Regions from separate parts of the Pseudomonas sp. BB438 genome, predicted to be linked through region 3. Evidence: riboswitches for the same ligand, from Rfam matches in the RefSeq annotation. Region 3 holds a riboswitch; each other region holds the start of a gene.
What was found. Region 3 has a riboswitch for cobalamin ahead of AC1ZV1_RS04195 (TonB-dependent receptor domain-containing protein). Riboswitches for the same ligand answer to the same signal wherever they lie in the genome.
Positions count from the first base shown of each region.

Region 1: it holds a riboswitch for cobalamin, as region 3 does, so the genes downstream of both, AC1ZV1_RS07450 (TonB-dependent receptor plug domain-containing protein) here and AC1ZV1_RS04195 (TonB-dependent receptor domain-containing protein) in region 3, are expected to answer to the same signal.
Region 2: it holds a riboswitch for cobalamin, as region 3 does, so the genes downstream of both, cobG (precorrin-3B synthase) here and AC1ZV1_RS04195 (TonB-dependent receptor domain-containing protein) in region 3, are expected to answer to the same signal.

Region 1 is NZ_CM170001.1:1,595,333-1,605,747, forward strand. It holds gene AC1ZV1_RS07430 (GlxA family transcriptional regulator) at 1-932, shown strand, start outside; gene AC1ZV1_RS07435 (cupin domain-containing protein) at 933-1,301, opposite strand; gene AC1ZV1_RS07440 (class I SAM-dependent methyltransferase) at 1,469-2,197, shown strand; gene AC1ZV1_RS07445 (VOC family protein) at 2,257-2,685, shown strand; cobalamin riboswitch at 2,759-2,965, shown strand; gene AC1ZV1_RS07450 (TonB-dependent receptor plug domain-containing protein) at 3,117-5,030, shown strand; gene AC1ZV1_RS07455 ((2Fe-2S) ferredoxin domain-containing protein) at 5,030-5,731, shown strand; gene AC1ZV1_RS07460 (ABC transporter substrate-binding protein) at 5,728-6,648, shown strand; gene ddlA (D-alanine--D-alanine ligase) at 6,740-7,834, shown strand; gene AC1ZV1_RS07470 (aldo/keto reductase) at 7,936-8,760, shown strand; gene AC1ZV1_RS07475 (nuclear transport factor 2 family protein) at 8,852-9,238, shown strand; gene AC1ZV1_RS07480 (esterase/lipase family protein) at 9,259-10,415, opposite strand, start outside.
Region 2 is NZ_CM170001.1:715,749-726,163, reverse strand. It holds gene AC1ZV1_RS03525 (3-deoxy-7-phosphoheptulonate synthase) at 1-566, opposite strand, end outside; gene AC1ZV1_RS03520 (hypothetical protein) at 867-1,001, opposite strand; gene AC1ZV1_RS03515 (magnesium chelatase ATPase subunit I) at 1,145-2,152, shown strand; gene AC1ZV1_RS03510 (vWA domain-containing protein) at 2,134-2,823, shown strand; gene AC1ZV1_RS03505 (glutathione S-transferase family protein) at 2,851-3,474, opposite strand; gene AC1ZV1_RS03500 (cobalt-precorrin-6A reductase) at 3,610-4,338, opposite strand; gene AC1ZV1_RS03495 (cobalt-precorrin-5B (C(1))-methyltransferase) at 4,335-5,432, opposite strand; gene cbiE (precorrin-6y C5,15-methyltransferase (decarboxylating) subunit CbiE) at 5,448-6,659, opposite strand; cobalamin riboswitch at 6,727-6,967, shown strand; gene cobG (precorrin-3B synthase) at 7,046-8,401, shown strand; gene AC1ZV1_RS03480 (precorrin-8X methylmutase) at 8,394-9,020, shown strand; gene AC1ZV1_RS03475 (precorrin-2 C(20)-methyltransferase) at 9,020-9,760, shown strand; gene cobJ (precorrin-3B C(17)-methyltransferase) at 9,760-10,415, shown strand, end outside.
Region 3 is NZ_CM170001.1:857,854-868,268, reverse strand. It holds gene AC1ZV1_RS04210 (aldehyde dehydrogenase (NADP(+))) at 1-1,505, shown strand, start outside; gene AC1ZV1_RS04205 (Ldh family oxidoreductase) at 1,668-2,663, opposite strand; gene dxs (1-deoxy-D-xylulose-5-phosphate synthase) at 2,918-4,828, shown strand; cobalamin riboswitch at 4,870-5,046, shown strand; gene AC1ZV1_RS04195 (TonB-dependent receptor domain-containing protein) at 5,153-7,009, shown strand; gene AC1ZV1_RS04190 (HAD family hydrolase) at 7,181-7,780, opposite strand; gene tesB (acyl-CoA thioesterase II) at 7,777-8,646, opposite strand; gene AC1ZV1_RS04180 (nitroreductase family protein) at 8,660-10,276, opposite strand; gene AC1ZV1_RS04175 (GNAT family N-acetyltransferase) at 10,273-10,415, opposite strand, start outside.

The DNA.
Region 1 (10,415 bases), 740 kb from region 3:
TGCACGGGCTGACCGATCTGTTCGCCGTGGCCGAGCGCGTCGCCGGCGAAGAGGCCGCGCAGCAGTTGCCGGCGCTGCGCGTCAGCCACTGGTCCGGTGAGGACGGCGGCGAGCCCCGCCGCGTGTTCGACACGCATCCAGGCGTCGACAGCCGGCTGGTCGCCGTGCTTGTCCCGCCGTCGCTGTTCGGGCTGCCCGACGCCGCCCCGTTGCGCAACCTCACCGACTGGCTAGCGGCGCGCCATGGCGAGGGCGCCATCGTCGGTTCGGTGTGCATCGGCGGCCTGCTGGTGGCCGAAGCCGGGCTGCTCGACGGGCGCAGTGCCACCGCCCACTGGAGCGGCGCCGAGGCCTTCGCCAAACGCTTCCCGCGCGTACGTCTGGAAGCGCACAAGCCCATGGTGGACGACGGCGACCTGATCACTTCCGCCGGGCTGATGGCCTGGTCGGAGCTGGGCCTGCGCATCGTCGACCGCCTGCTCGGCCCGAGCGTCGCCAACCGCACCGCGCGTTTCCTGGTGGTGGAACACAGCGACAGCGCGCAGCAATGCGGCAGCAACTTCGCGCCGCTGCTGGGGCATGGCGACGCCGCCATCCTCAAGGTGCAGCACTGGCTGCAGGGCAACGGCGCGGTGGACGTCAGCCTGACCGCCATGGCCATCCAGGCCGGCCTGGAGGAGCGCACCTTCCTGCGCCGCTTCCGCGCGGCCACCGGGCTCAAGCCCACCGAGTACTGTCAGCACCTGCGGGTTGGCAAGGCGCGCGAGCTGCTGGAGTTCACCAATGGCACGGTGGACCACATCGCCTACACGGTCGGCTACCTCGATCCGGGCTCGTTCCGCAGCACCTTCCGCAAGATCACCGGGATGGCGCCGAGCGACTATCGCAAGCGCTTTGGGGCAAAGCCGAACGACCTTGCCGGCAGGGGTTGATCAGATCCAGCGGTCGTTTTCCGCCGTGCGCTCGCCGCCCTCATCGCCGGTGTTCAGCACGCCGCGCGGTTCGATCAGCATCAGTTGCACCTCCCGTTCGGCATACGGCTTGTGCTCCACGCCGCGGGGGACCACGTACAGCTCGCCGGCGCGCAGGGTCAGCGGGCCGTCGCGGAAGTCGATGCGCAGCTCGCCGTCCAGCACGATGAAGGCCTCGTCGGTGTCGGCGTGGCTGTGCCAGACGAAATCGCCCAGCAGTTTCACCACCTTGAACTGGTAGTCGTTCATCTCGGCGATCACGCGCGGTTGCCAGGTCTCAGTGATGCGGCCGAGCTTGTCCTGCAGGTTGATCGATTGGCGCTGGGTCACGGTGTCTTTCTCCTTGGAAATGGAGTCCTGACACTACGGTTGACCTGACCGACGGTCTTGCAGGAATTTGCGCTTCGATTGCCGCCGCATTGACCTCATCGGGTTGCCGGCCCCGTCCTTGACGCAGACAATCGGCCCTTGGTCCGTCAGAAAGGAGGTGCCGATCCATGGCGCAGAACATCTACGACAACCCTGAATTCTTCGCGGCCTACGCCCAGCTGCCACGCTCGCAGCACGGGCTGGACGGCGCGCCGGAATGGGCCGCGCTGCGTGCCCTGTTGCCGCCGCTGGAGGGCCTCGACGTGGTCGATCTCGGCTGCGGTTACGGCGGGTTCTGCCGCTATGCGGCGGAGCAGGGCGCCCGCACCGTGAGTGGGCTGGACGTCTCGCAGAAGATGCTCGACCGCGCGCGGGAAACCACCGAGGCCGCGCAGGTCAGTTACTTCCACGCCGACCTCGACCAGCTCGAACTGCCCACCGCAGCCTTCGACCTGGCCTACAGTTCGCTGGTCCTGCATTACCTCGAAGACCTGCCGCACTTCTTCCGCAACGTGCACGACGCGCTGCGCCCCGGTGGCAGCCTGGTGTTCTCCATCGAGCACCCGATCTACATGGCCTCGCTGGCGCCTGGCTGGATCGTCGATGCCAACGGTCGCCGCTGCTGGCCGGTGGACCACTACCAGGACGAGGGCGAGCGTCGCACCGACTGGCTGGCCAAGGGCGTGCTCAAGTACCACCGCACCCTCGGCAGCGTCCTCAATGCGGTGATTGGCTCGGGGCTGAGCGTGCGCCATGTCGAGGACTGGGGGCCCAGCGCCGGGCAGGTGCAGGCCGATCCGGCACTCGCCGAGGAGCGCGAGCGTCCCATGTTGCTGTTGGTCGCCGCGCAGCGCTGAGGTGTGAAAAGCGGGTGACTATGCTCAGAACATTGCGTTCGTTTTGCCCGGAGATCGCCATGTCCACGCCCGCTCCCATCGCCCGCCCCAGTGTCATTCCCTGCCTGCGTTACCGCGACGCGCCCCAGGCTATCGACTGGCTGTGCGCGACCTTCGGTTTTCAGCGGCAACTGGTGGTCGCCGACGAGCACGGCGGCATCGCCCACGCCCAACTGGCGCTGGCCGACGGCAGCGGGCTGGTGATGCTCGGGTCGCTGCACGACAACGAATACGGCCGGCTGATGCGCCAGCCCGACGAGGTCGGCGGCTGTACCCAGAGCATCTACCTGGTGGTGAAGGACGCCGAGGTGCCGTACCGCGCGGCCGTGGACGCCGGGGCGCAGATCGTCATCGACATCAAGGACGAGGACTACGGCGGCCAGGGCTTCACCTGCCGTGATCCGGAGGGGCACATCTGGAGCTTCGGCACCTACGATCCCTGGCACTGATGCCGCGCGTTCGCGCCTCCTCCGCAACATCCTGCCCAAGCCCCGCGCTTGACGCTTTCGGGCGCTCGGTGTTCAGATGCGCCCCGTTTCAGGTGCCCCCCGCCGCCGTGCGTGGGGTGAAACGGGAAGCCGGTGCGTCGCCCTCGTGCGATCAGTCCGGCGCTGCCCCCGCAACGGTAAGCGAGCGGAGCATCCAGTAGGCCACTGTGCACCAGCATGGGAAGGCGGATGCCCCAGGACCCTCGCAAGCCCGGAGACCGGCCTGGAACCTGTTTGGCAAACCCGCGGTGGGCGGGCGTGAGCCGGTTCCCGGGGCGCGCTCGTTCCGGGTGTCGCTGCGCCGCCTGCGAAATCCCGATTTCGAGGCGATCACCTTGCATTTCTCCCTGTCACCCAAACTCCCGTTACAGAACCGGCGTGCCCTGCGCTGGATGCCTGTTCTCCCCCTGTGCGCCCTCAGCGCGCAACTGGTCGCGGCGCCGCTCGACCTGGCCGACGAAGTCGTCAGCGCGCCTTCGGTGGAATCCAACACTGTCGCCGACATGGCCCGCTACGGCAGCAAGCTGGAGGTCATCGACCGCGAGCAGATCGAGCGCGCCGGCCCCAGCGCCGACATCACGCGCGTGCTGCAGATGTATGTACCCGGCCTGTTCGTCGCGCCGAAGAACGGGCCGTTCGACTACGGCACCTACTCGCTGCTGGGCGGACGCAACGACGACACGCTGATCCTGCTGGACGGCGTGCGCCTGAACAACCGCCTCTACGGCGGCATCTACATCGACACCCTGCCGACTACCGCGGTGGAGCGCATCGAAGTGCTCAAGGGCGGCCAGGGCCTGCTGTTCGGCACCCAGGCGGTGTCCGGCGTGATCAACATCGTCACCCGCAGCGCCCGCAGCCGCGAAGCGTCCGGTGAGGCGAACCTCGGCCTGGACACCTTCAAGGGGCGCAGCGGCGATGCCCGCGCCGAAAAGATCGTGCAGAACGGCCTGGGCGACCTCGGCCTGATGGCCTACGTCAGCCACAACCGCTCCGACGGCTACCAGCCGTTCCGCGACCGCGACATGACCGACACGGTGAGCGACAAGCGCCGCTCCTATGACGTCAATGTGTTCGGTGCCAAGGCTATCCAGGCCATCGGCGATGCCTCGCGCCTGGAGCTGTTCTACCAGTACGCCGACGCCGAGCTGGATTTCGCCCGCCCGACGTCCAACCACCACACCAGCAACAACCGCGTGCAGCAGATCGCCACGGCCACCTTCCAGCAGAGCGTCAGCGACGACTTCAGCTGGTTCGCCAAGACCCACATCAACGACTGGGACACCCGCTACGACCGCGTCTACAACCTGCAGGGCGGCGGCACCCAGGTGCTCAACCACAACGACTACTGGGGCTTCACCGACTGGGGGGCGCAGCTCGAAGGCAAGGCCAGGCTTGCGGGCGGTCACGAGCTGGTCTTCGGCAATGACAGCCAGTGGTACAAGGGCCAGGACGATGTGCTGATCATCGACAACGACAAGGCCGAATCCCACGCGCTCTACGCCCAGCTGCGGCCGAACATCGAGGCGCTGCCTGACTGGCACCCGAGCCTGGGTGTGCGCCGCGAGGAAATTTCCGGCGGCGAAGGCGCCACCGTGTGGATGCTCACCTCGCTCTATGACCTCACGCAGCAGCTCAAGCTGCGCGGCCAGTTCGGCACGGCCTTCAAGCTGCCCACCGCCGAGCAACTGTTCGTCAACGAGCCGGGCGACGAAGTCGGCAACCGCGACCTCAAGCCCGAACGCAGCCGCAACGCCGAGCTGGGCCTGGACTACACCGGCGAGCTGTTCGAGCAGCCCTGGAGCGGCAGCGTCACCCTGTTCCGCCGCGAGATCACCGACCTCATCACCCTGGCGGGCGACCAGTGGGTGAACGGCAACGGCGAGATCACCGTGCGCGGCGTGGAAGCCAACGGCCAGTGGCAGGTTGGCCGGCACTGGCAGCTCTCCGCCGACGCCACGCGCAATCGGGTGGACAGCCGCGAAGGCGTGACGGTGAACAACATCCCGCACTTCTTTGCCCGCCTGCGCCTGGGCTATGACGACAGCCTCTGGGGCGCCGGCCTGGCCACGCGCTACGTCGGCTCCATCGTCAGCGCGCAGGACGACGACTACGGCCACTACACCGTGCTTGACGGCGATGCCTATCGCTACCTCGACGCCGCCCGCGCACACCGCCTGAGCCTCCTGCTGGAGAACCTGCTGGACCGCGACTACGCCACCGGCCGCACCAGCAACGGTATCCGCCAGGTCGACAACCTCGGCCGGCCGCGTACCGCCGAACTGCGCTACACCTTCAGCTTCTGATGAAGGCCATCCTGCTGGTCGGCCCGCTGGCCGGTGCCCAGGGCGAGCGCCTGCACCGCGAGGTGGCGGCGCGCTTCGCCGGTGTCGAATGCATCGACACCGGCGAAGGTTTCGATGCGTTGTGGGCGCGGGTGCGTGAGCTTCTGGCCGAGGATCGCGAGCTGCTGCTGGTGGACCTGGAACCCACCGCTGACGGCGCCTACCTCGACTGGTTGCGCGCCGAGTTGGCCGGGCTGCTCGAGGACGCTCCGCTGGCGCCGCCGCCGAAGGTCACGGCGTCGGCGCTCGGCCGGCGCGGGCTGGATGTGGCGGCGGTGCTGGCGGCGATTGGCGATCCGGCGCAACAGCTGGAGTGCCAGGGTGTCGGTGAGGTGCCTTCGCAGCCGGACTGGTCCGCGCCGCCGCCGCACCGGCATCACCTGTTCCTCTGCACCGGGCCGCGCTGCGTGCGGCGCGGTGCGCTGCCATTGTGGAAAACCCTGCGCCGCGAGCTGATTCGACTCGATCGCTACGAGAACGCCGAGGGCGCTCTGCTGACCCGCACCGGCTGCCAGTTCCCGTGCAACCGCGGGCCGCTGCTGACGGTCTATCCCGAACGCGTCTGGTATGGCCTGCGTAGCGACGAGCAGGTGTGCCGGGTGGTCTCCGAGCATCTGCGTGACGGCGTGCCGGTGGCAGAGCTGCGAGTGGACGAGCCATGACGCGCGCGCTCCTGCAGGTGGTGCTGTTGCTCGCGTTGATGCAGAGCGCAGCAAATGCGTCAGCGCAGGACTACCGAAACTGCGTCCAGACCTGGCAGATCGACCACCCGCCCCAACGCATCCTCGCCCTCAACCAGCACGCCGCCGACCTGCTGCTGGCGCTGGGCGCCGGACCGCGGCTGATCGGCGTGGCGTACATCGATGACGACCTGGACGTGGCTGGCGGCCGTTATCGCGGCGTACCCCTGCTGTCGCGCCAGTATCCGTCGGCGGAAGCGGTCTACGCGCAGCGACCGGACCTGGTGGTGGCCGGGTTCGCCTCGGCCTTCCGCCTGGGCAACCTGTCCCGCGAGGAACTGGCCGCTCATGGCATCGCCAGCTACCTGCTGGATGCCGGTTGTGGTGCGTGGCAGGACGATCTGTTCGCGGGTGTCGAGACGGACCTGACGACGCTGGGCGACCTGCTGGGTGAGCCGGCGCGGGCCCAGACGCTGATTCGCCAGCAACGCGCGGAGCTGGCCGAAGCGCGCCAGCTTTCGACCGGCCGCCAACGGCTGGAAGTCTTCTACCTCGATAGCGCCAGCATCGGCCTGGAGAGCCAGGGGCGGCGTGGCGTAGTCACCCAGTTGCTGCACGCCGCCGGTGCGCACAACCTGTTCGAGGACGTCGATCTGGGCAGCTTCACCGCCAACGCCGAACAGTTGCTGGCGCGCGACCCGGACGTGATCCTGCTGGCCGATGCGTTGTGGTCCACCGCCGACCGGAAGATCCGAACGCTGCGCGCGGACCCGGTGCTATCGCGCCTGCGCGCCGTACGCGAAGGGCGCTTCGTGGCCTTGCCCTTCACCCACCTGTTCCCCGGCGTGCACAGCGGACAGGCCGCGCGCGAGCTGGCACAGGCGCTGGGCCGGTTCTGAACAGCGCGTCTGGTCTGTTCGCCGGCCACTGTTCCTACCCAAGCGCCGGAGCCCATGTTAGAAAGCGCCCATCGATCATGCGGAGGCTGTCATGGGCAAGTTGCGCGTTGGGGTGATTTTCGGTGGGCGTTCGGCGGAGCACGAGGTGTCGCTGCAATCGGCGAAGAACATCGTCGATGCGCTGGACCGCGAGCGTTTCGAGCCCGTGCTGATCGGCATCGACAAGGAGGGCCGCTGGCACCTCAACGATGCCTCCGACTACCTGCTCAACCAGGAAAACCCGGCGTTGATCGCCCTCAACCGCTCCAACCGCGAACTGGCCGTGGTGCCGGGCAAGGCCGAGCAGCAACTGGTGGAGACCGGCAGCCGCCAATTGCTCGACCATGTCGATGTGATCTTCCCCATCGTCCATGGCACCCAGGGTGAGGACGGCTGCCTGCAGGGCCTGCTGCGCATGGCTGACATTCCCTTCGTCGGCTCTGACGTACTGGGCTCGGCCATCTGCATGGACAAGGACGTGAGCAAGCGCCTGCTGCGCGACGCCGGCATCGCGATTACTCCCTTCGTCACCCTGACCCGCGCCAATGCCGCGCGTACGTCGTTCGCCGAGGCGCAGCGCAAGCTGGGCCTGCCACTGTTCATCAAGCCGGCGAACATGGGCTCCTCGGTGGGCGTGAGCAAGGTCGAGGACGAGGCCGCCTACGACGAAGCCGTGCGACTCGCGCTGGCCTTCGACGACAAGGTGCTGGTGGAGTCCGCCGTGAAGGGGCGCGAGATCGAGTGCGCAGTGCTGGGCAACGAGCAGCCGATCGCCAGCGGCTGCGGCGAGATCGTCGTGGGCAGCGGTTTCTACTCCTATGACAGCAAGTACATCGACGAGGACGCGGCCAAGGTCGTGGTGCCCGCCGATATTCCGGCCGAGGCCAGCGAGCGTATCCGCCAACTCGCCGTTGACGCCTTCCTCGCCCTGGAGTGCTCCGGTCTGGCGCGGGTCGACGTGTTCCTTACCGAGAGCGGCGAGGTGCTGATCAACGAGCTGAACTCGCTGCCCGGCTTCACCCGCATCAGCATGTACCCCAAGCTCTGGCAGGCGGCCGGGATGACCTACAGCGAGCTGGTCAGCCGCCTGATCGACCTGGCCATCGAACGCCACACCGCGCGCCGGAATCTGCAGACCAACCGCTGAGCCGCTCGCAGGTCCCGCCTTCTGCGCTACCCTGACATCCCGCCGCCGAATTCCGGCGGCCGGCCCCGTGTCCCCATGACAAGCGCAACAAGGAGCACGAGATGAACACTGTGGTATTCGCCGACGGCACCGCCGTTCCCGCCATCGGCCAGGGCACCTGGCGCATGGGCGAGGACAGCTTCCAGCGCAGGCGCGAGATCGCCGCCTTGCGCGAAGGCATCGAGCGCGGCCTGACCCTGATCGACACCGCCGAGATGTACGCCGAGGGTGGCTCGGAAGCGGTGGTCGGCGAGGCGTTGGCCGGGCTGCGCGAGCAGGTCTTCCTGGTCAGCAAGGTCTACCCGCACAACGCCAGCCGGCGTGGCATTCCCGACGCCTGCGAGCGCAGCCTGAAGCGCCTGCGCACTGATTGCCTGGACCTCTACCTGCTGCACTGGCGCGGCCAGTATCCGCTGGAGGAAACCGTCGACGCCTTCGAACGCCTGCGCGAGGCGGGGAAGATCAAGCGCTGGGGCGTGTCCAACTTCGACCTGGACGATATGCAGGAGCTGAGCGAGCCGGCCTGCGCCACCAACCAGGTGCAATACAGCCTGGAGGAACGCGGCGTCGAGTGGGACCTGCTGCCCTGGTGCCAGGAACAGCGCATGCCGCTGATGGCCTATTGCCCGGTGGGGCAGGGCGGCAAGTTGCTGCGCCACCGAGTGCTGGCGGACATCGCCGGCCGCCACGACGCCACGCCGGCGCGCGTGGCCCTGGCCTGGCTGATCCACCAACCGGGTGTGATCGCCATCCCCAAGGCCGTCGAGCCGTTGCACGTGCGCGACAACGCCGCCGCCCTGCAACTTCGCCTGACCCCCGAGGATCTCGAAGCGCTCGATGCGGCCTTCCCGCCACCCACCCGCAAGCAGCACCTGGCGGTGGTCTGACGCCGGAGCCCCGGTCGTCGCCGTCCGCAGCGCGTCCGGGGCGCAGTGCTAGCCTTGCCCCATTGGTCACCGACCGGGGAGGGCTGCAGCGATGAGCAACTACACGGCGGACAGCGCCGCCATCAACCGTGTGCTGACGGACTACGTCGAGGGCATGACCTTCGGCGATGAGTCGCGTCTGCGCCTGGCCTTCCACCCGTCCTGCAAGATCATCGGCAATTACCATGGCGCGCTGGAGTGGGCCTCGCTGGACGAGTTCATCGGTGCGATCAAGGCGGAGGCGCCGCCCTCCGATGGCGCGCCGCCGTCCTGGGAACTGAAATCCCTGGACATCACCGGCGACAGCGCCGTGGCCAAGGTCACCGACGAGTTCCTCGGTATGCACTTCACCGACTACCTGTCCCTGCTGCGCCTCGGCAACGGGTGGCAGATCGTCAACAAGCTGTATTACCTGCACAGCGGCGCCCTGTCCGACTGAGCGCCGTTGCGCCGCTGCCGCTAGCCCCAGTCGGCGCCCTTGTTCCAACTGCTGACGACGAAGCGCAGGTTGCCAGTGATCGCCGCATTGCGCGGGTTATGGTTGAGGTCGCTGTCGATGGGGAGGGTGACCTCCACGCTGCCGCCATCGATCTGCTCGGCGGTCAGTTCACTGCCATTGGTGTTCACGCCGGTGGCCTGCCAGGCATAGCTGATCTTCCACTTTTCAGTTGGCGTGCGCGGCGGCTGCAACTCGATGATCACGGTATCGCGGAACAGGTAGCTGCCCTCGTAGTGTTCGTTGGGCCACAGGCGCTTCTCGATCTCATAGTCGGGTACGCGTACCCCCAGCGTCATGCTGTAGGCCAGGGTGCGGCGCTTGGGGTTGACCCGCGCGTAGTTGGCGAGGAATACGCTGGACAGGTAGAGCGTGTTGTTCGTTTTCCAGCCCTGGTGGGTGACGCACGCGGCGGAGTCCTCCTCGCAGGTTCGCCGCGACAGGTACCACAGCTTGCCGCGTGGCGAGGCCAGCAGTTCGATCTGGTACAGCGCGTTGACCGGCTTGTCGCCGGCCGCATCGATCACCGTCCCGGGCAGGCGGAGGTCGGTGATGTCCAGCCAGATGTCGACCCGCACGTCGCCGAACAGGAAACGTGTGAGGTTCTGGTATCCCTCTTCGCTGTTGACGATGCCGAAGAACCCCGAGTGCGAGCGGTAGGCGAAGGCCTTGCCAGCCTCGGCACCCACTTTGTTGCCGGCCTCCAGGCCGCTGAGGGTGGCGTTCTCGATGCGCACCAGACCATCGCTGCCGTTGCCGACGAAGGTGCGTGACAGGCCCGCGGCGACTTCGTAGTCGCTGCGATTGGTGCCGACCATGCAGAAGACCTTGCGCGAGGACAGGATGGATTCCTGCAACACGTCGACGCGCCCCAGGCTCTTGGGCAGGTTCAGGTACTGCGGCATGCGGGTGCTGCGGTTGAAGTTGTCGATGTCGTTGAGCGAAAGGATCGACGGTACGTTGATCCCCGCCACGTCGATCCCGTTGTGCGGGGTGGCATAGGTGAAGAACTTGTCCACGGCGCGGCGCGCGTCATCCGAGCCGCACGTGGGGTTTTGCAGGAAGGTCCGGCAGACCAGGCCGCCCATGGAGTGGGCCACCAGGTAGCAGCGGAAGTCCG
Region 2 (10,415 bases), 140 kb from region 3:
ACCTGGGATTCACTGGTGCGCGCGCCGATGGCGGCCCAGCCCAGCAGGTCGTCGAAGTAACCGGCCACCAGCGGTTGCAGCAGTTCGGTGGCAATCGGCAAGCCGCGTTCGAGCATGCCCAGCATCAGCCGGCGCGACAGCTCCAGGCCGCCAGCCATGTCGCCAGTGCCGTCCAACTGCGGGTCGTAGACCAGGCCTTTCCAGCCGATGGTGGTACGCGGTTTCTCGACGTAGGCACGCATCACCAGCAGCAGCTGGTCGCTCACCTGCGGTGCGAGCTCGGCAAGGCGGTCGGCGTATTCGAGGGCGGCGACAGGGTCGTGCAGCGAGCAGGGGCCGATCACCACCAGCAGGCGCGGATCACGGCCATCGAGGACGGCGCGGATCGCCTCGCGGCCTTCGCGGACGCGGTGGGCCATGGCGGCGGACAGCGGCAGGCGCTGACGCAGTTCGGCGGGGCTCGGCAGCGGTTGTTCGCGGCGGCGAGCGGAGGGCAGCGGCAGGTCGAGGACTTCGGCGGTGGCTGCGTGTTCGGGACGGATCAGGGTGGAGGTGGTGGCATTCATCTGACTGGCATCCTTGGCCGGCGCGGTGGTCGTTCCGCGCTCGGCGCTCTATCTAAGTGTTCGTGGCAAGGCTCGTTGGGTGGCACGCAGCGCGCTGCTAAATCGCCAGTCGGAGTTGCGGTAATAGCGGTAATCAGTGGTGTAGGTAGTCATGTCTCGATCCTCTGTCTGAGCGTTTGGCTCGTTTCAATGCGTCAGGCCTTGTGGGCCGGAAAAACAAAAACCCCGGTCGGGTTGCCGACCGGGGTTTCATGAATCTGTCTGGTTGGCGACCCTGCTTGCTAGGGCGCCTGTGGGGTATCAGGCGCGCCTTTGGCTAAACCAATACCCATAGAAGAAATAGCCGGCAGCAGCGGCCAGGACCTGCGCACGAGCGACCACGGAGCCGATGGCTCCGAGACGGGCGAGGGACTGGATGGACAGGCTGGACGGCATGATGTTCTCCGTGGAAGTGGAGCCAAGTTACTGCATCGCGGAGCGCCGATCAATGACTTGAATCTATCGTTCCGATGGACATTGGTCGCACCTCCTGCACCCGGTTCGCTACCATGCACGGACGAACTCCGCAGGAAATCCCCATGAGCGCCCTTCCCCATTTCCCACTGGCAGCCGTTGTCGGCGCCGATGAGCTGAAGCTGGCCCTGTGCCTGGCAGCTATCGACCCCGCCATCGGCGGCGTGCTGATCGAAGGGCCGCGCGGCATGGCCAAATCCACCCTGGCGCGCGGCGTGGCCGACCTGCTGGACGGCGGACGCTTCGTCACCCTGCCACTGGGCGCGAGCGAGGAGCGCATCGTCGGCACCCTCGACCTGGACGCGGCGCTGGGCGAAGGCCGCGCGCAGTTCTCCCCCGGCGTGCTGGCCCATGCCCATGGCGGCGTGCTCTATGTGGATGAAGTGAACCTGTTGCCCGACCACCTCGTCGACCTGCTGCTCGACGTCGCTGCCAGCGGAGTCAACCTGATCGAGCGCGATGGTCTGTCGCACAGCCACCCGGCGCGCTTCGTGCTGATCGGCACCATGAACCCCGAGGAAGGCGAGCTGCGCCCGCAACTGCTGGATCGCTTCGGCCTGAAAGTGCAGCTGGAAGGAACGCCCGCACCGAGCGAGCGTGCCGAGATCGTCCGTCGCCGGCTGGCCTTCGATGCCGATCCGCAAGCGTTCCTCGCGCAATGGCAGGCCGCACAGCGGGCCCTGCAACACCGCTGCACTGACGCACGGCAGCAACTGGCCGCCATTGCCCTGGACGATGCTGCGCTGGACACCATCGCCGAGCGCTGCCATGAAGCCTGCGTCGACGGCCTGCGCGCCGACCTCGTCTGGCTGCGCGCAGCCCGCGCCCACGCCGCCTGGCGCGGCGCCCACACCATCGAGGCGGAGGACATCGATGCGGTCGAGCACTTCGCCCTCGCCCACCGCCGTCGTCATGCACCGCCGCAATCAACCACACCGCCGCAGTCGTCCTCCAGCCAGCCGCAGGCGCCCTCCAACGCGTCCAACGGCGAAGGCCAGTGGGGCGAACTGCCCGGCCAGAGCGTCGCCATGGGCGAGCGCCGGCAACTGACGGGCTGGCCAAAAAAGCCCTGAGCATCCGCCCGCGCCAGGCCCCGGGCGCGGATGCCAACCCCCGACCCGGCCAGTTCGCCGGCGGCCGCAGCGGCGCCCGTCAACAGGGCACGCATGGCCGTATCGACTGGCCCACCACCCTGCGCAAGGGTCGCCCGCAACGCCGTGCCGACCTGGCGCTGCTCGCTCGCAGTCGCAAGCCCGGCGAACTCTGGCTGGTGATCGTCGACGCGTCCGCCAGCACCCGCCGCCATGGCGCCCTCACCCAGGCCAAGGGGCTGCTGGCCGACACCTTCGAACAGGCCTATCGCCAACGTGCGCGTCTCGCCGTGCTGCACGCCACCGGCGCGCAACCGCGTTGGTTGTGGCAGGGCCAGAAAGCCTCAAGCCAACTGCAGGACTGGCTGGAGCAACTCGGCGCCGGCGGCGGCACTCCGCTGATCGAAGCGCTGGAACTGGCCCGTGACTGGTTGGGCAAGCGCCAGCGGCAGAAGCCGGGGGAACGCCAGCGCCTGCTGGTGCTGACCGACGGCCGCCTGCGCGACTGGCCAGCGCTGCAGCCGCTGAACTGCCCGACGCTGCTGGTGGATATCGAAGGCGGTGCGATCCGGCTGGGACGGGCCAGGAAGCTGGCGGATGAACTCGACGCCGAGTATCGGCCAGTCAGCGATGTGGCCATCACCGGTCGCTGATTTCACCGCCGCACGACACGAACTCGATCAAGGCTCTCCATTGCGCCCGTGCAGCAGAAACCCGGGCCGCTCGCTCAGGCGCTCGTAGTAGGCCGCCACGGCCGGCAGCTCCGGGCGCTGCATGGGCGTCAGGTGCCAGCGGTTCACCGACAGGCCGAGGACGACATCGGCGAGGCTGAAGCAGGCGCCGCTGACGAACGCGCCGGTGCGATCCAGCTGGCGGTCCAGCAGGGCCATGCAATGGTTCCACTGCGCCTCGCTCAGGGCAATGGCGGACGCGTCGGTATGGCTCGGGCTGTTGCGCACGCGGGCCATGAACACATAGCGCCAGGCGTTGTTCAATTCGGTGGCCTGCCAGCCCATCCACTGCTCCACCAGCGCCCGCTCGCGCGGCGCGCCGGGCAGCAATTCGCCCTGCGGATACTGGGTGGCGAGGTAGCTGCAGATGGCATTGGATTCCCAGAGCACGAAGTCGCCGTCGACGAGGACCGGCACCATGGCATTGGGGTTGAGTGCGATGAACTCCGCCGAAGCGGTGGAGCGGAAGCCGGTGCCCCAGTCTTCCCGCTCGTAGGGCAGATTCAGTTCGGCGCAGGTCCAGAGCACCTTGCGCACATTGATCGATGAAGCACGGCCGAGTATTCGCAACATGGTGTCACTCCCTGTGAAAACCGGGACCCAGCATAGAGGCTGGCGGGGCGGCGGAGAAGCGCGGTCTTGACGCAATCGCAAGCGTGCCCGCGAATCGTTGTGACGGTGTGAACACCTGCCGCGCCGGGCGTTCCGTCAATCGGCTGCGAGGGGCGCCAGCGCCTGCCAGAGTGACTCGACGCCGTCGAACTCCCGGTCCACCGCTGGCAATGCCGGCCGCCCCAGGATCAGTACCGGCACACCCCGTTCGCGGGCGACCTGCAGCTTCGGCTCGGTGGCCTGGCTGCCGCTGTTCTTGCTGACCAGCACATCCGTGCCCAGGCGAGTGAACAGCTCGCGCTCGCCCTCCAGGGTGAACGGTCCGCGCGCGCCGAGAACCTCCGCGCGCGCGTTGCCGGGCAGGCTCTGCAGGCATCGCACGGTCCAGTGTTGATGAGCGGGTATTTCGTCGAGGTGCTCCAAGGGCTCACGGCCCATCGTGAACAGCGGACAACGAAAGTCCTCCAGCGCTTCGATCAACGCTGGCCAGTTGGCCACCTCGCGCCAGTCGTCATCGGTGCCTGCCCGCCAGCCAGGACGACGCAGTGCCCAGCAGGGCACGCCAGCCAATTGCGCGGCACGGGCGGCGTTGGCGCTGATCTGCGCGGCGTAGGGATGAGTGGCGTCAAGCAGCAGGTCAAAACCGCGTTCACCGATGAAGGCCGCAAGGCCTTCCGCGCCACCGTATCCCCCCACGCGTACTTCGCAGGCGAGGTCGTCCGGCACCTTGCCCAGACCGGCCAGGCTGTACAGGTGTTGCGGCCCCAGGCGGCGCGCGATCGCCAGCGCCTCGCCGATGCCGCCCAGCAGAAGAACCCGTTTCATCGCACCTCCAGCGCCTCGCCCACCAGGTTGCCCTGGCGGTCGATGGCGAAGACGTCCAGCTGCACCGTGGCCGGCACGATGCGCCGGGCGAAGGCGAGTGCGCGGGCGCACACCGCATCGCCCAGGGCAATGCCCTCCGCGCGGCACAGCGCCAGCGCCTGCTGGCTGGTGTTGGCGTCGCGCATGCGCTGTTGCAGGTCAGATGACGCGCCGATGTCCGCCGCCCACTCGGCCAGTTGCGACAGGTCGATGCTGGAGTGGCGGCTGTGCAGATCCATGTGGCCGGCGGCGAGCTTGCTGATCTTGCCGAAGCCACCGCAGATACTGAAGCGCTCCACCGGCACCTTGCGCAGGTGCTTGAGCGCGGCGCCGACAAAGTCGCCCATCTCGATCAGCGCCGTGTCATCGAAACCGTAGCGACGGCGCATGGCATCCTCGCTGGCGTTGCCCGTGCAGGCGGCGAGATGGCGGAAGCCGTTGGCGCGGGCGACGTCGATGCCTTGCTGGATCGAGGCGATGTAGGCCGAGCAGGAGAACGGCCGGACGATGCCGGTGGTGCCGAGGATCGACAGCCCGCCGAGAATGCCCAGGCGCGGGTTCATGGTCTTCAGCGCCAGCTCGGCACCGCCCTCGACATGGATAGTGACGTCGAAGCCGCCGGCATAACCGCACTCGGCGGTCAGGGTGGCGAGGTTGTCGCGCATCATCTGCCGCGGTATCGGGTTGATCGCCGGCTCGCCCACCGCGAGCACCAGCCCCGGTTTGGTGACGGTGCCGACACCCTCTCCAGCGTAAAAACGCACGCCCGGCTCATCGCTCAAGGCGACGCGCGCGAAGACCAGCGCACCGTGGGTGACGTCCGGATCGTCGCCGGCATCCTTCAGCGTGCCCGCTTCGGCACCACCGGCGGTCAGCCTGCAGAACTCCAGGCGCAGGGTCGCGCTGCGCTCCTTCGGCAAGGCGATCTGCGCGGCGTCCAGCGCGTCACCGGTCAGCAGCAGGCGCGCCGCCGCCAGACTGGTAGCCGTGGCGCAGCTGCCGGTGGTATAGCCGCTGCGCAGCGGGCGGGGCTCTTCGGGCGTTTCTTCACGCATGGGCGTCACGCATCGTCAGTCGACCAAGGGCTTGCGCACGTCCAGCAGCGTGATCGGCAACGCCGCGCGCCAGGTGTCGAAGCCGCCCAGCGGCTGGGCCTGGGACACCGACAGGCGGGTCAGCTCGCCACCAACGCGGGCACGCCAGCTCAGTAGCATGGACTCGCTTTGCAAGGTGACGGCGTTGGCCACCAGCCGGCCGCCGGGCTTGAGTTGCTCCCAGCACTGCTCGAACACGCCGGGCAGGGTCACGCCGCCGCCGATGAAGATTGCATCGGGGCGCTCCAGCCCGTGCAGTGCCTCCGGCGCGGCGCCGCAGACCAGTTGCAGCGCCGGCACGCCGAGGGCGTCGCGGTTGAAGCGGATATGTGCCTGGCGACCGTCGTTGGCTTCGATGGCCAGCGTGCGGCAGCTCGGATGCGCGCGCATCCACTCGATCCCGATGGAGCCGCAGCCGGCGCCGACGTCCCAGAGCAGCTCGCCGGGCTTGGGCGCCAGCCGCGCCAGGGTCACGGCCCGGACATCGCGCTTGGTCAGTTGGCCGTCATGGCGGTAGGCGTCGTCTGGCAGGCCGATGGTCAGGGGCAGGCGAACGGCATCCGCGCCAGCCACGCAGTGCACCGCCACCAGGTTCAGCGCAGCGGCCTCGCCCAGCGACCAGTCGCTGGCCAGCCCGTCGATGCGGCGCTCCGCCTCGCCGCCCAGGTGCTCCAGCACGCTGAGGCGGCTCGCGGCGAACCCCCGTTCGCGCAGCAGCGCAGCGATAGCCGCCGGGCTATCGCCGTCACTACTGAGGATCAGCAGCTTCACGCCGTCGTGGATCTGCGCATGCAGTGCGGCCAATGGGCGCGCCACCAGCGACAGCAACGTGCAGTCCTGCAACGCCCAGCCCATCCGCGCCGCCGCCAGGGAGGCGGAGGACGGCGCGCAAAGCACGCGCATTTCCTCGGACGGAATCTGACGAGCCAGGCTCGCACCGACGCCGAACAACATCGGGTCGCCACTGGCCAGCACGCAGGTCGGCTCGCCGCGCCGGCGCAGCACCGGCTCCAGGCTGAACGGGCTTGGCCAGGCCTGGCGGCGAGCGCCCAGGCAATGCGGCAGCAACTCCAGCTGGCGTGGCGCGCCAATCACGTCGCTGGCGGCAAGCAGGGCGCGACGTGCAGCCTTGCCGAGGCCGGCATAGCCGTCCTCGCCGATGCCGACGATGGTCAGCCAGGGCGTCATGAAAATTCCTCGAGGGTGCGACGATCGATCCGACGGGCAGGCTTTTCCTGCCTTCGGGCAAAGCAGGCATAATACCCGCTTCGTCGGTGCTCGTAGGACGCTTCGCCTTTCGCGGTGAGGTTTCCCAGAGCCGAAGAGGGAACACGGTTAAGCCGTGGCTGCCCCCGCAACTGTAAGCAGCGAGTCCGCGCAATGCGGCGATACGAGAACAGCGTTCCGTGTCGCCGGTCAGGCCACTGGGTAACCGGGAAGGCCGCGCCGGATGAGGACCTGCCAGCCAGGAGACCTGCCGACGAAACCAGTCGCGTGTGCAGACATCGAGCGGGGTGTATCGGTGTCGTGAAGTCCCTTTTGGGGGATTCGCAGGTCACCGCGACCCAGCCCTGGTGACCTCAGTGCACGACACTTCCGCTTTGCCCGTCCGTCCGCATGCCTGCCCCGGCCTGCTGCGCATCGTGGCCTCCCGCGATGGCGGCATCTGCCGTATCAAGCTGCCCTGTGGGCAACTCGACGCCAGCGCCGCGCGCGCCATCGCCCTGGCCGCCGAGCGGCATGCCGACAGTGTGCTGGAAGCGACCAACCGCGCCAACCTGCAGATTCGTGGCGTGCATGCCGGGACCGAGAATTCGCTGAGCCGCGAACTGCTGGCCGCCGGCCTCGGCCCGCGGGAACTGGCGTCGGACGATGTGCGCAACCTGCTGGTCAGCCCCGCGCTGGGCCTGGATGCTTGCACCGCCCTCGACGCGAGCCCGCTGGCCCATCAACTGCTCGACCTGCTGGAAAGCACCCCGCGCTTCCATGGCCTGTCACCCAAGTTCGGCATCCAGCTGGACGCGGGGGAGGCATTGGCGATGCTGGACCACCCCAACGATCTCTGGCTGTCCGCCATGTCCGACGACGCGGCACCGCTGTTCGCCTTCGGCCTGGCTGGCTGTCCACCGCAACGCGAGGGCGATCGTTCCGCCCTTGGCGCCGTAACCGCCGAGCAGGTGCCGCTGCTGGTGGAAAGCCTGCTGCACCTGTTCCTCGATCTCGCCGGCGATGGCCAGACGCGCATGCGCCACTTGCGCGAGATGCTGCGTGACGACGTGCTGCTGGAACGGCTGCAGCAACGCCTGCCCTTCCAACTGCAACTCGGGCTGGCTGTGGATAACTGGCGACGTCCTGCACCGCAGGCGTTCGGCCATCTCGGGATTGCGCCCCAGCGCCAGCCGGAGCGCGCCATGGTCGGTGCGGGATTCGTCCTCGGGCGACTCGACAGCACCACGCTGTTCGGCCTGGCCGATCTCGCCGAGCGCTTCAGTGGCGGGCAGCTGCGCCTGACGCCCTGGCAGAGCCTGATTCTCCCTGACGTGGCGCAGGCCGACGCCGCCGTCGCGCTCGGCGCCCTGGCCAACCTCGGCCTGCTGATCGATGCGGCCCAGCCGCTGTCGCGCCTCGTCGCCTGCAGCGGCTCCAGCGGTTGCGCGCGCGGGCTGGCCGACACCAAGGCCGACGCCCTGCGCCTGGCCGAACGCCTGCGCCACGCGCCGCCTGCCGGCGTACACCTGTGTGGCTGCCCGCGCTCCTGCGCCGCCGCCCACGTCGCTCCCCACACCCTGCTGGCCGTCGCCGACGGCCGCTACGACCTGTTCCGTCGCGCCGATGGCGTGGCCGGCTTCGGCCTGCCGCTGGCGCGCAACCTTTCCCTCGAGGCCGCCGGCGATCTGCTGGCCGCCCCCGGAGCCTCCACTGATGCTTGATTACATTCGCGACGGCCAGGCGATCTACCGCCAATCCTTCGCCACCATCCGCGCCGAAGCCGACCTGTCCGGCATCCCTGCCGACCTCGAGAAACTCGCCGTGCGGGTGATCCACGCCTGCGGGATGGTCGACGTCGTGCAGGACCTGCGCTTCTCCGAGGGCGCCGGAGCCATCGGCCGCGCCGCACTGGCCGCCGGCGCACCGATCCTCTGCGACGCACGGATGGTCGCCGAGGGCATCACCCGCGCCCGCCTGCCGGCGCACAACGAGGTGATCTGTACCCTCAACGACCCGGACGTCCCGGCGCTCGCCCGCGAGCTGGGTAACACCCGCTCGGCGGTGGCGCTGGAGCACTGGCGCGAACACCTGGAAGGCAGCGTGGTGGTGATCGGCAACGCGCCGACCGCCCTCTTCTACCTGCTGGAAATGCTCGATGCCGGTGCACCGAAACCGGCACTGATCCTCGGCTTCCCGGTGGGCTTCGTCGGCGCCATGGAGTCCAAGGAAGCCCTCGCCGCCGACAGCCGCGGCGTGCCCTACGTGATCGTCCGCGGCCGTCGTGGCGGCAGCGCGATGGCCGCCGCGGCGGTGAACGCCCTGGCCACGGAGGTGGAGTGATGACCGGCCGCCTCATCGGCCTGGGCGTCGGCCCGGGCGACCCGGAACTGCTGACCCTCAAGGCCCTGCGCCTGCTGCGCGCGTCCCCGGTCATCGGCTACTTCGTGGCCAAGGCCAAGCACCACGCCGGCCAGGGTGGCAACGCCTTTGCCATCATCGAGCAGCACCTGCTCGACGAGCAGCAGCGTCTGCCGCTGGTCTACCCGGTCACCACCGAGAAGCTGGAGCCGCCGCTGACCTACGAAGGCGTGATCAGCGACTTCTACGACACGGCCGCCGAGCAGGTGGCGATGCACCTGGATGCCGGCCGCGACGTGGCGGTGATCTGCGAGGGCGACCCGTTCTTCTACGGCTCCTACATGTACCTGCATGACCGCCTTTCGGACCGGTATGACACCGAAGTCGTACCCGGCGTCTGCTCGATGCTCGGGAGTGCGGCGGTGCTCGGCGTACCGCTGGTGTACCGCAACCAGAGCCTGTCGGTGCTGTCCGGCGTGTTGCCTGAAGACGAACTCAAGCGCCGCCTGGCCGACGCCGATGCGGCAGTGGTGATGAAGCTCGGCCGCAACTTCGACAAGGTTCGCCGCGTGCTGCGCGAGCTGGGCCGTGACGGCGGCGCCCACTACGTCGAGCGCGCGACCATGCGCGAACAGCGCATCGTCGCGCTGGACGACGTCGACCCGATGGCCTCGCCGTACTTCTCGATGATCGTCATCCCCGGCCAGCGGTGGAACGGCTGATGCGCGCTGCCATCGTCATACTCGGCCAGGGCGCGCTGGCCACCGCGCGACGCCTGCAGGGCATTTATCCACAGGCACGCGTGCTGGGCCTGAAGGACCGCGTCGAGGGCGCCGATGAGTCCTACGCGAACTTCGGCGATACCCTGCGCCAGCTCTACCGCGACGACACCCCGATCATTGCCCTGTGCGCAGCCGGTATCGTCATCCGCACCCTCGCTGCACTGCTGACAGAAAAAGGCGCGGAGCCGCCGGTGCTGGCCGTCGCCGAAGATGGCAGTGCCGTGGTGCCGCTGCTCGGCGGGCTGGCCGGGGTGAACCGCATGGCCCGCGACATCGCCGCCACACTGGAGGTAGCGCCCGCCATCACCACCAGCGGCGAGCTGCGCTTCGGCGCCTGTCTGCTCGACCCGCCGCCTGGCTACGCACTGGCCGACCTCGAACAGGGCAAGCGCTTCGTTTCCGACCTGCTGGGCGGCGACACCCTGCGCATCGAAGGCGAGGCGCCCTGGCTGGACGATCTGGACCTGCCGCTGGCCGACGACGCCGCGCACACCCTGCGCATCGATGCGCGTGCCGAGGGCATCGCACAGAACGAGCTGCGCCTCCACCCGCGCATCGTCCTCGCCCACGTCACGCTAGTGGACTCGCAACTGCC
Region 3 (10,415 bases):
GCACCGGCGAAGCCCTGCCCCGCGAATTCCTCCAGGCCACCGAGGCCGAAGTCGACGCGGCCGCCCGCGCCGCCGAAGCCGCCTTTCCGGCCTACAGCACACTGTCACCGGAACGCCGTGCGCAGTTCCTCGACGCCATCGCTACTGAACTGGAAGCCCTCGGCGACGACTTCATCGCCACCGTCTGCCGCGAAACCGCGCTACCTGCCGCGCGCATCCAGGGAGAACGCGGCCGCACTGCTAATCAAATGCGCCTGTTCGCCAAGGTCCTGCGCCGTGGCGACTTCCTCGGCGCGCGCATCGACAGCGCGCTGCCCGAGCGCCAACCGCTGCCACGCCCGGACCTGCGCCAGTACCGCACCGGCGTCGGCCCGGTCGCCGTGTTCGGTGCCAGCAACTTCCCGCTGGCCTTCTCCACCGCCGGTGGCGACACCGCCGCCGCACTGGCCGCCGGCTGCCCGGTGGTGGTCAAGGCCCACAGCGGCCACATGGCCACCGCCGAGTTCGTCGGCGAGGCCATCACCCGCGCGGCCGAGGCCACCGGCATGCCGGCCGGCGTGTTCAACATGATCTACGGCGCCGGCGTCGGCGAACCGCTGGTGAAGCACCCGGCAATCCAGGCAGTCGGCTTCACCGGCTCGCTCAAGGGTGGTCGTGCGCTGTGCGACCTGGCCGCTGCGCGCCCGCAGCCGATTCCGGTATTTGCCGAAATGAGCAGCATCAACCCGGTGCTGGTGTTGCCCACCGCGCTGCAAGCGCGTGGCGAGAGGGTCGCCCGCGAGCTGGCGGACTCCGTGGTCATGGGCTGCGGCCAGTTCTGCACCAATCCGGGCCTGGTGATCGGCATCGCCTCGCCGGCGTTCAGCCTGTTCGTCGCCAACCTGATCACCGAGATCGGTCAGCGCCCAGCACAGACCATGCTCAACGCCGGCACCCTGAAGAGCTACGAGAAAGGCATTGCCCGTCTGCTCGCCCATCCCGCCGTGCGACACCTCGCCGGCCAGGCGCAGGAGGGCAACCAGGCGCTGCCGCAACTGTTCCAGGCCAAGGCCGAATTGCTGCTGGCAGGCGAGGAGCTGCTGCAGGAGGAAGTCTTTGGCCCGACCACCCTCATCGTCGAGGTCGCCGATGAAGCCGAACTGCGCCGCGCGCTGGACGGCCTGCATGGCCAGCTCACAGCCACGCTGATCGCCGAAGCCGAGGACCTGTCACGCTTCGCCGCGCTGGTGCCGGTGCTTGAGCGCAAGGCCGGGCGCCTGCTGATCAACGGCTACCCGACCGGCGTGGAGGTCTGCGATGCGATGGTCCACGGCGGCCCCTATCCGGCAACCTCGGATGCGCGCGGCACCTCGGTCGGCAGCCTGGCCATCGATCGCTTCCTGCGCCCGGTGTGCTACCAGAACTACCCCGACGCGCTGCTGCCTGATGCGCTGAAGGACGCCAACCCGCTGGGCATCGCGCGGCTGGTGGATGGCGAGACGACGCGCGGCGCGGTCACTCGCTGAAAGTTCGTCGGCGCGGGAGTGAACTGTCGGCCAGTCCCGCGCCGATGCTCAGCCCCGGCCTTGTGCCGGGGCTTTTTTATGCCCATTTATTCTTGAGCCCAGGCACCGAGCAAACCTGTAGGAGCACGCCCTCCGCGGGATCGCGAGCAGCGTGTGCTCGTGTCATTCCAGCAGCTTGCGCAGATCGGCATACAGCGAATCGCTGATTTCCACGCCCTCGACGAGGCTGCGCCGGCGCGCCGCGAAGCGCCGCTGGGACGGCAGCCGCGCGCCCATGTCGACGATGGATTCGAACAGCGTCTCCGCTCGCGCCAGGTGCTGCGGGGCGTCCGCGCCAAGGAAGCGTGCCGGGTCCAGCGCGATCAGCAGCTCGCCATGGTGCGGCGAGGATTTCGTCCCCTCGTCGAACACCGAGGACTCCGCACTGGTCAGGTCGCCGATCAGCGGCCCGGCAATCAGCTCGACCATGGTCGCCAGCGCCGAGCCCTTGTGCCCGCCGAAGGTCAGCATGGCGCCGTCGAGCACGGCGCTCGGGTCGGTGCTGGGGTTGCCCTGGGCGTCGATGCCCCAGCCCAGCGGGATCGACTTGCCCTCGCGCTCGTGCAGCTGGATTTCCCCGCGCGCCACCACCGTGGTGGCGAAGTCGAAGACATATGGATCGTTTTCACCGCGCGGCCAACCGAAGGCGATGGGGTTGGTCCCGAACAATGGCCGGGTTCCACCGGCTGGTGCCACATAGGCCTGCGCCGGCGTGACTGCCAGCGCGACCAGGCCCTGGGCGGTGATCCGTTCGATTTCCACCCATAACGCCGAGAAATGCACGCAGTGGTTGATCGCCAACGCGGCCAGGCCCTGGCTGCGGGCCTTCTCTGCCAGCGTCGGCAGACCGAGGTCGAACGCGCACTGGGAGAAACCGCCCTTGGCATCCACGCGCACCAGCGCGGGCGCAGGCTCGGACAGCTCCGGCACGGCATCGGGCACGACCTTGCCGGCACGCACGGTGTGAATGCAGCCCAGCAGCCGCCACACGCCGTGGGACGTGCAGCCATCGCGCTCGCCGGCCAGCACGGTGTCGGTCACCGCCTGCACGTGGGGTTCACTGAAGCCGTTGTGGCGCAGGATCGCCACCGACAAGTCGCGCAATTCATCCAGGCTCATTCGGGTCACGCCATTCTCCTCGAGTGCTGAAAAAGCTGCGGCAATCCGCCGCCGGTCGGTGATCCTGTCTACCATGGCGCCTCGCACCCTGCACCGCTTGCGCGCAATCGCCGGTGGCGGCGACGATTTCGGCACAGCCCTGCGCCCCCAACCCGACCATCCGGTCGTCCGAAGGATTGGCCCCACGTTGCTTGGGCCAATCCGGAGCTTCGGGTAAACTTCCGCATCTTTGCCTTCTCATAACGATCAGCCTGATGCCCACGACGTTTCACGAGATTCCCCGCGAGCGCCCTGCCACGCCCCTGCTCGACCGCGCCAGCACGCCGGTCGAGCTGCGCCGGCTGGGCGAAGCGGAGCTGCTGACGCTCGCTGACGAACTGCGCCAGTACCTGCTGTACAGCGTCGGCCAGACCGGCGGCCACTTCGGCGCGGGCCTGGGCGTCATCGAACTGACAGTCGCCCTGCACTACGTCTTCGACACCCCGGATGACCGTCTGGTGTGGGATGTGGGCCACCAGGCCTACCCGCACAAGATCCTCACCGGTCGCCGCGAGCGCATGGGCAGCCTGCGCCAGAAGGACGGCCTGGCCGCCTTCCCGCGCCGCTCGGAGAGCGAGTACGACACCTTCGGCGTCGGTCACTCCAGCACCTCCATCAGCGCCGCCCTCGGCATGGCCATCGCGGCACGCATGCAGGGCTCCGGGCGCAAGTCGGTCGCGGTGATCGGCGACGGCGCACTGACTGCCGGCATGGCCTTCGAGGCGCTCAACCACGCGTCGGAGGTCAAGGCCGACATGCTGGTGATCCTCAACGACAACGACATGTCGATCTCGAACAATGTCGGCGGCCTGTCCAACTACCTGGCCAAGATCCTCTCCAGCCGCACCTACAGCAGCATGCGCGAAGGCAGCAAGAAAGTGCTCTCGCGCCTGCCCGGCGCCTGGGAGATCGCCCGCCGCACCGAGGAATACGCCAAGGGCATGCTGGTCCCCGGCACGCTCTTCGAGGAACTGGGCTGGAACTACATCGGCCCCATCGACGGCCACGACCTGCCGACCCTGATCGCCACCCTGCGCAACATGCGTGACCTCAAGGGCCCGCAGTTCCTTCACGTGGTGACCAAGAAGGGCAAGGGCTTCGGCCCCGCCGAGATCGATCCGATCGGCTACCACGCCATCACCAAGCTCGAACCCGAAGGCGCCCCCGCCCACGCCGTGCCGAAGAAGGCCGGCGGGCCGAAGTACTCCAGTGTGTTCGGCCAGTGGCTGTGCGACATGGCTGCCCAGGACCCGCGCCTGGTCGGTATAACCCCGGCGATGAAGGAAGGCTCCGACCTGGTCGCCTTCGCCGACAGGTTCCCCGACCGCTACTTCGACGTCGCCATCGCCGAGCAGCACGCCGTGACCCTGGCGGCCGGCATGGCCTGTGACGGCGCCAAGCCGGTGGTGGCGATCTACTCCACCTTCCTGCAGCGCGGCTACGACCAGTTGATCCACGACGTCGCGGTGCAGAACCTCGACGTGCTGTTCGCCATCGACCGCGCCGGTCTGGTGGGCGAAGACGGCCCGACCCACGCCGGCAGCTTCGACCTCTCCTACCTGCGCTGCATCCCCGGCATGCTGGTGATGACGCCCAGCGACGAGAACGAACTGCGCAAGCTGCTGACCACCGGCCATCACTTCGAAGGCCCGGCGGCGGTGCGCTACCCGCGCGGCACTGGCCCCAACGCCCCCATCGAGGCAGCGCTGGAATCGGTCGAGATCGGCAAGGGCGTGGTGCGCCGTGAAGGCACGGCCGGCAAGGTCGCCTTCCTGGTGTTCGGCGTGCAGCTGGCCGAAGCGCTGAAAGTGGCCGAGCAGTTCGACGCCACGGTCGCCGACATGCGCTTCGTCAAGCCGCTGGACGAGGCACTGGTGCGCCAGCTGGCCGCCAGCCACGAGTTGCTGGTGACCATCGAGGAGAACTCGGTGATGGGTGGCGCCGGCGCCGCCGTCAGCGAATTCCTCGCTCGCGAGAACCTCCAGCAGCCGATCCTGCACCTGGGCCTGCCGGACTACTACGTCGAGCACGCCAAGCCTGCGCAGATGCTTGCGGAGTGCGGCCTGGACGCCGCCGGCATCGAAGCCTCGGTGAAGGCGCGCCTGGAGGCCCTCGGCAACCGCTGAGACCGATCGGCGCATCCCTCCCCCGGAGTATTGCCAGCAACGGGCGCACCGACTAAGGTGCGCCCGTTTTCGTTCGAGGTAACGGGAAGCAGGTGAAAGACCTGCGCTGCCCCCGCAACGGTAACCGACGCACTCCCTGCGGGCGTGCAGCATCGCCATGAGCCACTGCACGAATGTGGGAAGGCGGCGATGTGACGTCGGCAGCCCGGAGACCGCCCTCGACACGCCCCGACAGGTGTTGCGGAGGGCCGCACCGTCAAGTGCGGCCTGCCGCCCTTGCCACGCCCTCCTCGAAAGTCATCCGACCGCTTTTGAGGACGCTCCATGAAACTGACCCGACTCGCCCTGGCCACCAGCCTGCTGCCCGGCATGGCCTTCGCCGCTGGCGACATCTACACGCTCTCCGACCAGGTGATCACTTCCGCCCGCCAGGCCCAGCCGCGCGCCGAGGCCACCTCGGCCAACAGCGTGTTCACCCGCGCCGACATCGAACGCCTGCAGGTGCGCAGTGTCCCCGCCCTGCTCGCCCGCGTGCCCGGCGTGCAGATGGGCAGCTCCGGCGGCGTGGTCTCCTACTCCGTGCGTGGCGCCAGCACCGCGCAGACCCTGGTCCTGGTGGACGGCCAGCGCATCGCCTCGGCCAGCAGCGGCATCGCCCGCCTGGACTACCTGAGCATCGACAGCATCGAGCGCGTCGAAGTGACCCGCGGCCCGCGCTCAGCCCTGTACGGCGCCGACGCCATCGGCGGGGTCATCCAGATCTTCACCCGCCGCGGCGAAGCCGGCCTGCACCCCGAAGTGCGCCTGGCCGCCGGCAGCCACGGCACCTTCGAGCGCAGCCTGAACCTCTCCGGCGGTGACGCGCAGACCCGCTACAACCTCGGCGGCAGCCTCGACGAAAGCCAGGGCTGGGACCGCACCAGTGACAACGTCGGCGCCGACAACGACCACGATGCCCAGCGCAACAAGGCCGTGCACCTGAACCTGGACCATCGCTTCAGCGAGGACTGGAAGGCCGGCCTGAACCTCAACGACCAGCGCGGCAAGAACGAATACGACGACGCCTACAATTTCGAGCCGGGTTCGCCCCGCGACGAATTTCGCGTCAGCAGCTACAGCGCCTACCTCGACGGCCAGATCACGAAAATCTGGAACAGCCGCCTGGAACTGGGTCGCAGCTTCGACCGCAACAAGGCCGTGGGCGCTGCCGACAGCTGGAACAACGGCACGCTGGAAACCACCCGCCATTCGGCGAGCTGGATCAACCGCCTGCAGCTGGACGACGCCAACCAGTTGGCCCTGGGCGCCGACTGGTACGAAGACCAGGTCGACGGCACCACCGCGTTCGCCGACGACCAGCGCAGCAACCGTGCCTTCTTCGCCCAGCACAGTTTCAAGGGCGACAGTTTCGGCACCGAGCTGGGCATCCGCCATGACAACAACCAGGCCTACGGCAGCCAGAACAGCTGGAACGCCGCCTTCAGCCTGCCGGTGGGCGACAACCAGACCTGGATCGCCAGCTACGGCGAGGGCTTCCGCGCACCGACCTTCAGCGACCTCTACTACCCCGGCGCGAGCAACCCGGACCTCAAGGCCGAGACCTCGAAGACCTACGAGCTGCAATGGCGCGGCGACATCGAAGGCACGCACCTGGAGGCCTCGCTGTACCGCACCGAGATCGACGACATGATTGCCTGGGACAGCAACAGCAATCAGCCGGAGAACATCAACAAGGCGCGCATCGATGGCTTCGAGGCCAGCGTCGCCCGCGACGTGCTCGGCTGGCAGGCCGCGCTCGGCCTGAGCCTGATCGACCCGCGCGACCGCGACACCGGCCATACTCTGCCGTACCGCGCGCGCCGTACCCTGAGCCTGGACCTCGACCGCCAGTTCGGCGTCTTCGGCGTCGGTGGCACCTGGCGCGCGGTCAGCCAGCGCTACGACGACGCGGCCAACACCCGCGAGCTGTCCGGCTACGGCGTGCTCGACCTGCGCACCAGTTGGCTGGCCAGCAGCGAGATTCGCGTCGACCTGAAGCTGGATAACGTCCTGGACCGCGACTACACCCTGGGCGACTACCTGCGCCCGACCAGCCCCACCGACTACTTCGGCGAAGCCCGCCCCTACCAGGAACCCGGCCGCACCGCGCTGCTGGCGGTGACCTGGACGCCGGAGCTGTAAGGCCACATCGGCATTTCCCCTGTAGGAGCGGCCCATGGGGCGCTCCTACAGGGAGCATCGGTGCGCGGGCTATTCGCGAGCAAGCTCGCTCCTACAGGTTCGAATTACACCGACAGACCGCGCTGCTCGTCGCAGGAGCGAGCTTGCTCGCGAACCCGCACGGCAGCGGACTCAGCCCAGAAGCCCCGCCATCCGCCCGAGCTCCGCGCAGTCCTGCGCGTGCCAGTCGGTCAGCTCCGGCCAAGGGTTCTCGGTGAGGTTCACCAGCGCGCTGTGCGCACCCGCGGCGCGGGCGCAGTAGAGGTCGAAGCGGTAGTCGCCGACCATCAGCATCCGCTGCGGCGCCACGTCCCAGCGCGCGGCGAGACGCAGCAGGCCGTCCGGGCTGGGCTTGGGATCGGCCTCGCCACGGCCGAGAACATCCTCGGTCAGGAAGCAATCACCGATACCAATCGCCGCCAGCGTGATCAGCGCCAGCTCGTGGGCATTGCGGGTGAGGATGCCCAGGCGATAGCCGGCGCCATGCAGCGCGCGCACCAGTTCAACGGCACCCGGTGCGGCGGTGGAAGCCACCGCCAGTTCGCGCTCGTGCTCCAGCAGCCAGGCATGCTTGGCCGCCGCCTCGTCCTCCGGCAGCGCAGCCAGGTGGGTGAGGATGTCGTGCTCCTGGGGAATCCCCAGGGCCCGCTTGATCGACGGGAAATCGTGCACGGCCAGGGTCAGGGTGCCGTCCATGTCGAACACCCAGTGGCGGATGCTGTCCAGCGTCATGCCCAGTCCTCGCGGCGGCGGATCAGGCCTTCCTGGGTCGAGGACGCGACCAGTTGGCCGTCACGGTTGAAGATGCTGCCGCGCACGAAGCCGCGGCCATTGCCGGCCCAGGGACTGTCGATGGCGTAGAGCAGCCACTCGTCCGCGCGCAGGTCGCGGTGGAACCACACGGAATGGTCGATGGTGGCGACCTGCATGTCCTTCTGCCACACCGAGCGGCCGTGGGGCAGCAGCGAGGTGGTGAGGAAGCCGAAGTCCGAGGCGTAGGCGAGGATGTACTTGTGCAGCGCCGGGATGTCCGGCAGCTTGCCATCGGCGCGCAGCCACAGGTACTTGATCGGCTCGCCGACCTCCGGATCGTACGGGTCGTTCTCGGTCACCGGGCGAATTTCGATGGGCTTGGGATAGAGCAGCTTGTCGCGGATGCGCTCGGGGAACTGCGCCGCACTGCGTTTTTTCAGCTCCTGGTCGGTCGGCAGGTTCTCCGGGCCGACCACGTCGGGCATGCTGATCTGGTGCTCGAAGCCTTCCTCGTCGGTCTGGAACGAGGTGCTCAGGGCGAAGATCGGCTGGCCCTTCTGGATCGCGGTGACGCGGCGGGTACTGAAGGTGCCGCCGTCACGCACGCGGTCGACCTGATAGACGACCGGCTTGCTGGCATCGCCCGGGCGCAGGAAGTAACCGTGCATTGAGTGCACATGGCGCTCCGGCTCCACGGTCTGGCTCGCCGCCGACAGCGCCTGGCCGAGCACCTGCCCGCCATACAGCTGGCGGAACCCGAGGTCCTGGCTCATGCCGCGGAACAGGTTCTCTTCGATCTGTTCCAGGCTCAGCAGAGCCACCAGGTTGTCCAGGATCTGGGTCATGCGCGTTGTTTCCTCAATGGCGGTCTTGCTGAAGTGGGAGTCGGCGTGGCGCGTTGTAGGCGGGAAGGCTGGTGAGGCGTTCGTCCCATACCGCGCGGCCGATAGTGAAATGATAGAGGCTGACCGGGCAGTCCGAACCGCCGCCGAGCAATTCGTCCAGCGCCGGATCGAAATAGCAGCCGATGCCGGTGCCCGACAGGCCCGCCGCCTCGGCTTCCAGATAAAGCAGTTGGCCGATCTGCCCGGCTTCCCAGTACAGGCGCGGGTATGCCCAGGCGCCCTCGATCAGCGCGGCGTCGAGGTCGGCCAGCATGGCAAAGGCCACACAGCCGTCGCTGGCGATGTCCTGCCCACAGGACAGGAACGCCGACAGCCCGCGCGCATCGCCGGACAGCAGGCGGTACAGCGGCACGCCGCTCTCCTCGACCGGCTGCCACAGGTAATCCTCGCGCAGGCCGCCGGCCTCGCGGCCGCTGCGACCCAGCCAGTACAGGCCGGGCTCCAGGCCCTGGACGCGGTGAACGAAGAGCAGCAGGTCGATCCGCGATGGCTCGCCGGTGCAGGCAAAAGGCACGGGCGAGCGCTCGGGCATCAGGCGGCGCAGCCAGGCATACAACAGCTCGGCGTGGATGCCGCTGCGGCCGTCCATGGACTGCGCACTGCGTCGGCGATGCAGGATCGGACGCAACGGCAGGCCGGGGTTATCCACAGCCGCGTCGGTTTCCGGCGCGGACCAGTCGCGGGCAGGCAGCGCAGGCGCGCGGCACAGGGAGTGCACGCGCTGCAGTTCCGGCCAGTGGCGATAATCCCGCGACAGGCGATTGGGCACGCCGGCCAGCGGCAGCTCGGCAACCCCCTTGAGCAGGTTGCCTGGCAGCGGGAATTCGGCGGGCTGTGCCGGCCCGATCCACAGCAGGGCATCGGCGAATTCCTGCTCGCTGAATCCCTCGCGGTCGAGGCCGATCAGCGTATCCAATTGCGCTTCCGCCACGCCGCGCAGCAGGCGCAGGTCCCAGCCCTGGATTGCCGCGGCGATGCCGAGGCAGGCCAGCGCATGGCCCAGATCATGATTGCAGTAGCGATAGGCGCGCTCGCCGTATTTCCAGGCCTCGCGCCAGGGAATGCTCGCCAGCGCCAGCAGGAAACCGCCGGCGGGCAGCACGTCGTCCAGTTGATTGGCCAGCGGCGCAGGCAGTTCGGCGCGCACCTCCAGCACATGCTCGTCGGCACTGTAGTGCGCCAGCAGCGCGGCGTTATCCACAGCCCCGGCAGGCAACAGCAGATAGGCCTCGGTCGGGTGCAGGTTGCCGCTCGACGGGTTGACCCGCAGCGCCCAGCGGCTGCCACCGGCGTCCTTCCAGGCGGACAGCGCGAGGCTGTCGTAGAGCAGTTGCGAGACGCTGGCGAGGTTCAGCGGTGCAGGCGCGCCGAGCGGGCCGGCGAACACTTCGTCATAGCCCGGCGACTCTTCCTGCGGGCGGTGCAGCAGGTCGATGCAGCGCGCGCCGGCATAGCGGCGGAAGGCGGCCGGCTGGGTCGCCCAGTCGAGCTGTCCAGGGCCGGGAGCGAAGCGCTCCGGGCGATGGCTGCTCAGTGCGTGATAGGCGCGCACACCGTCTTCGGGCTTCATGGACGAGGGATCCGGTAGAGCACATGCTGGCGCAGCGGATGGCCTTCCGGCAGGCGCGGATGCTCGAAGTCACCGGCCTCGTCGCGCATCATCCCCAGGCGCAGCATCAGCCCCTGCGACGGCAGGTTGGCCGGCACGG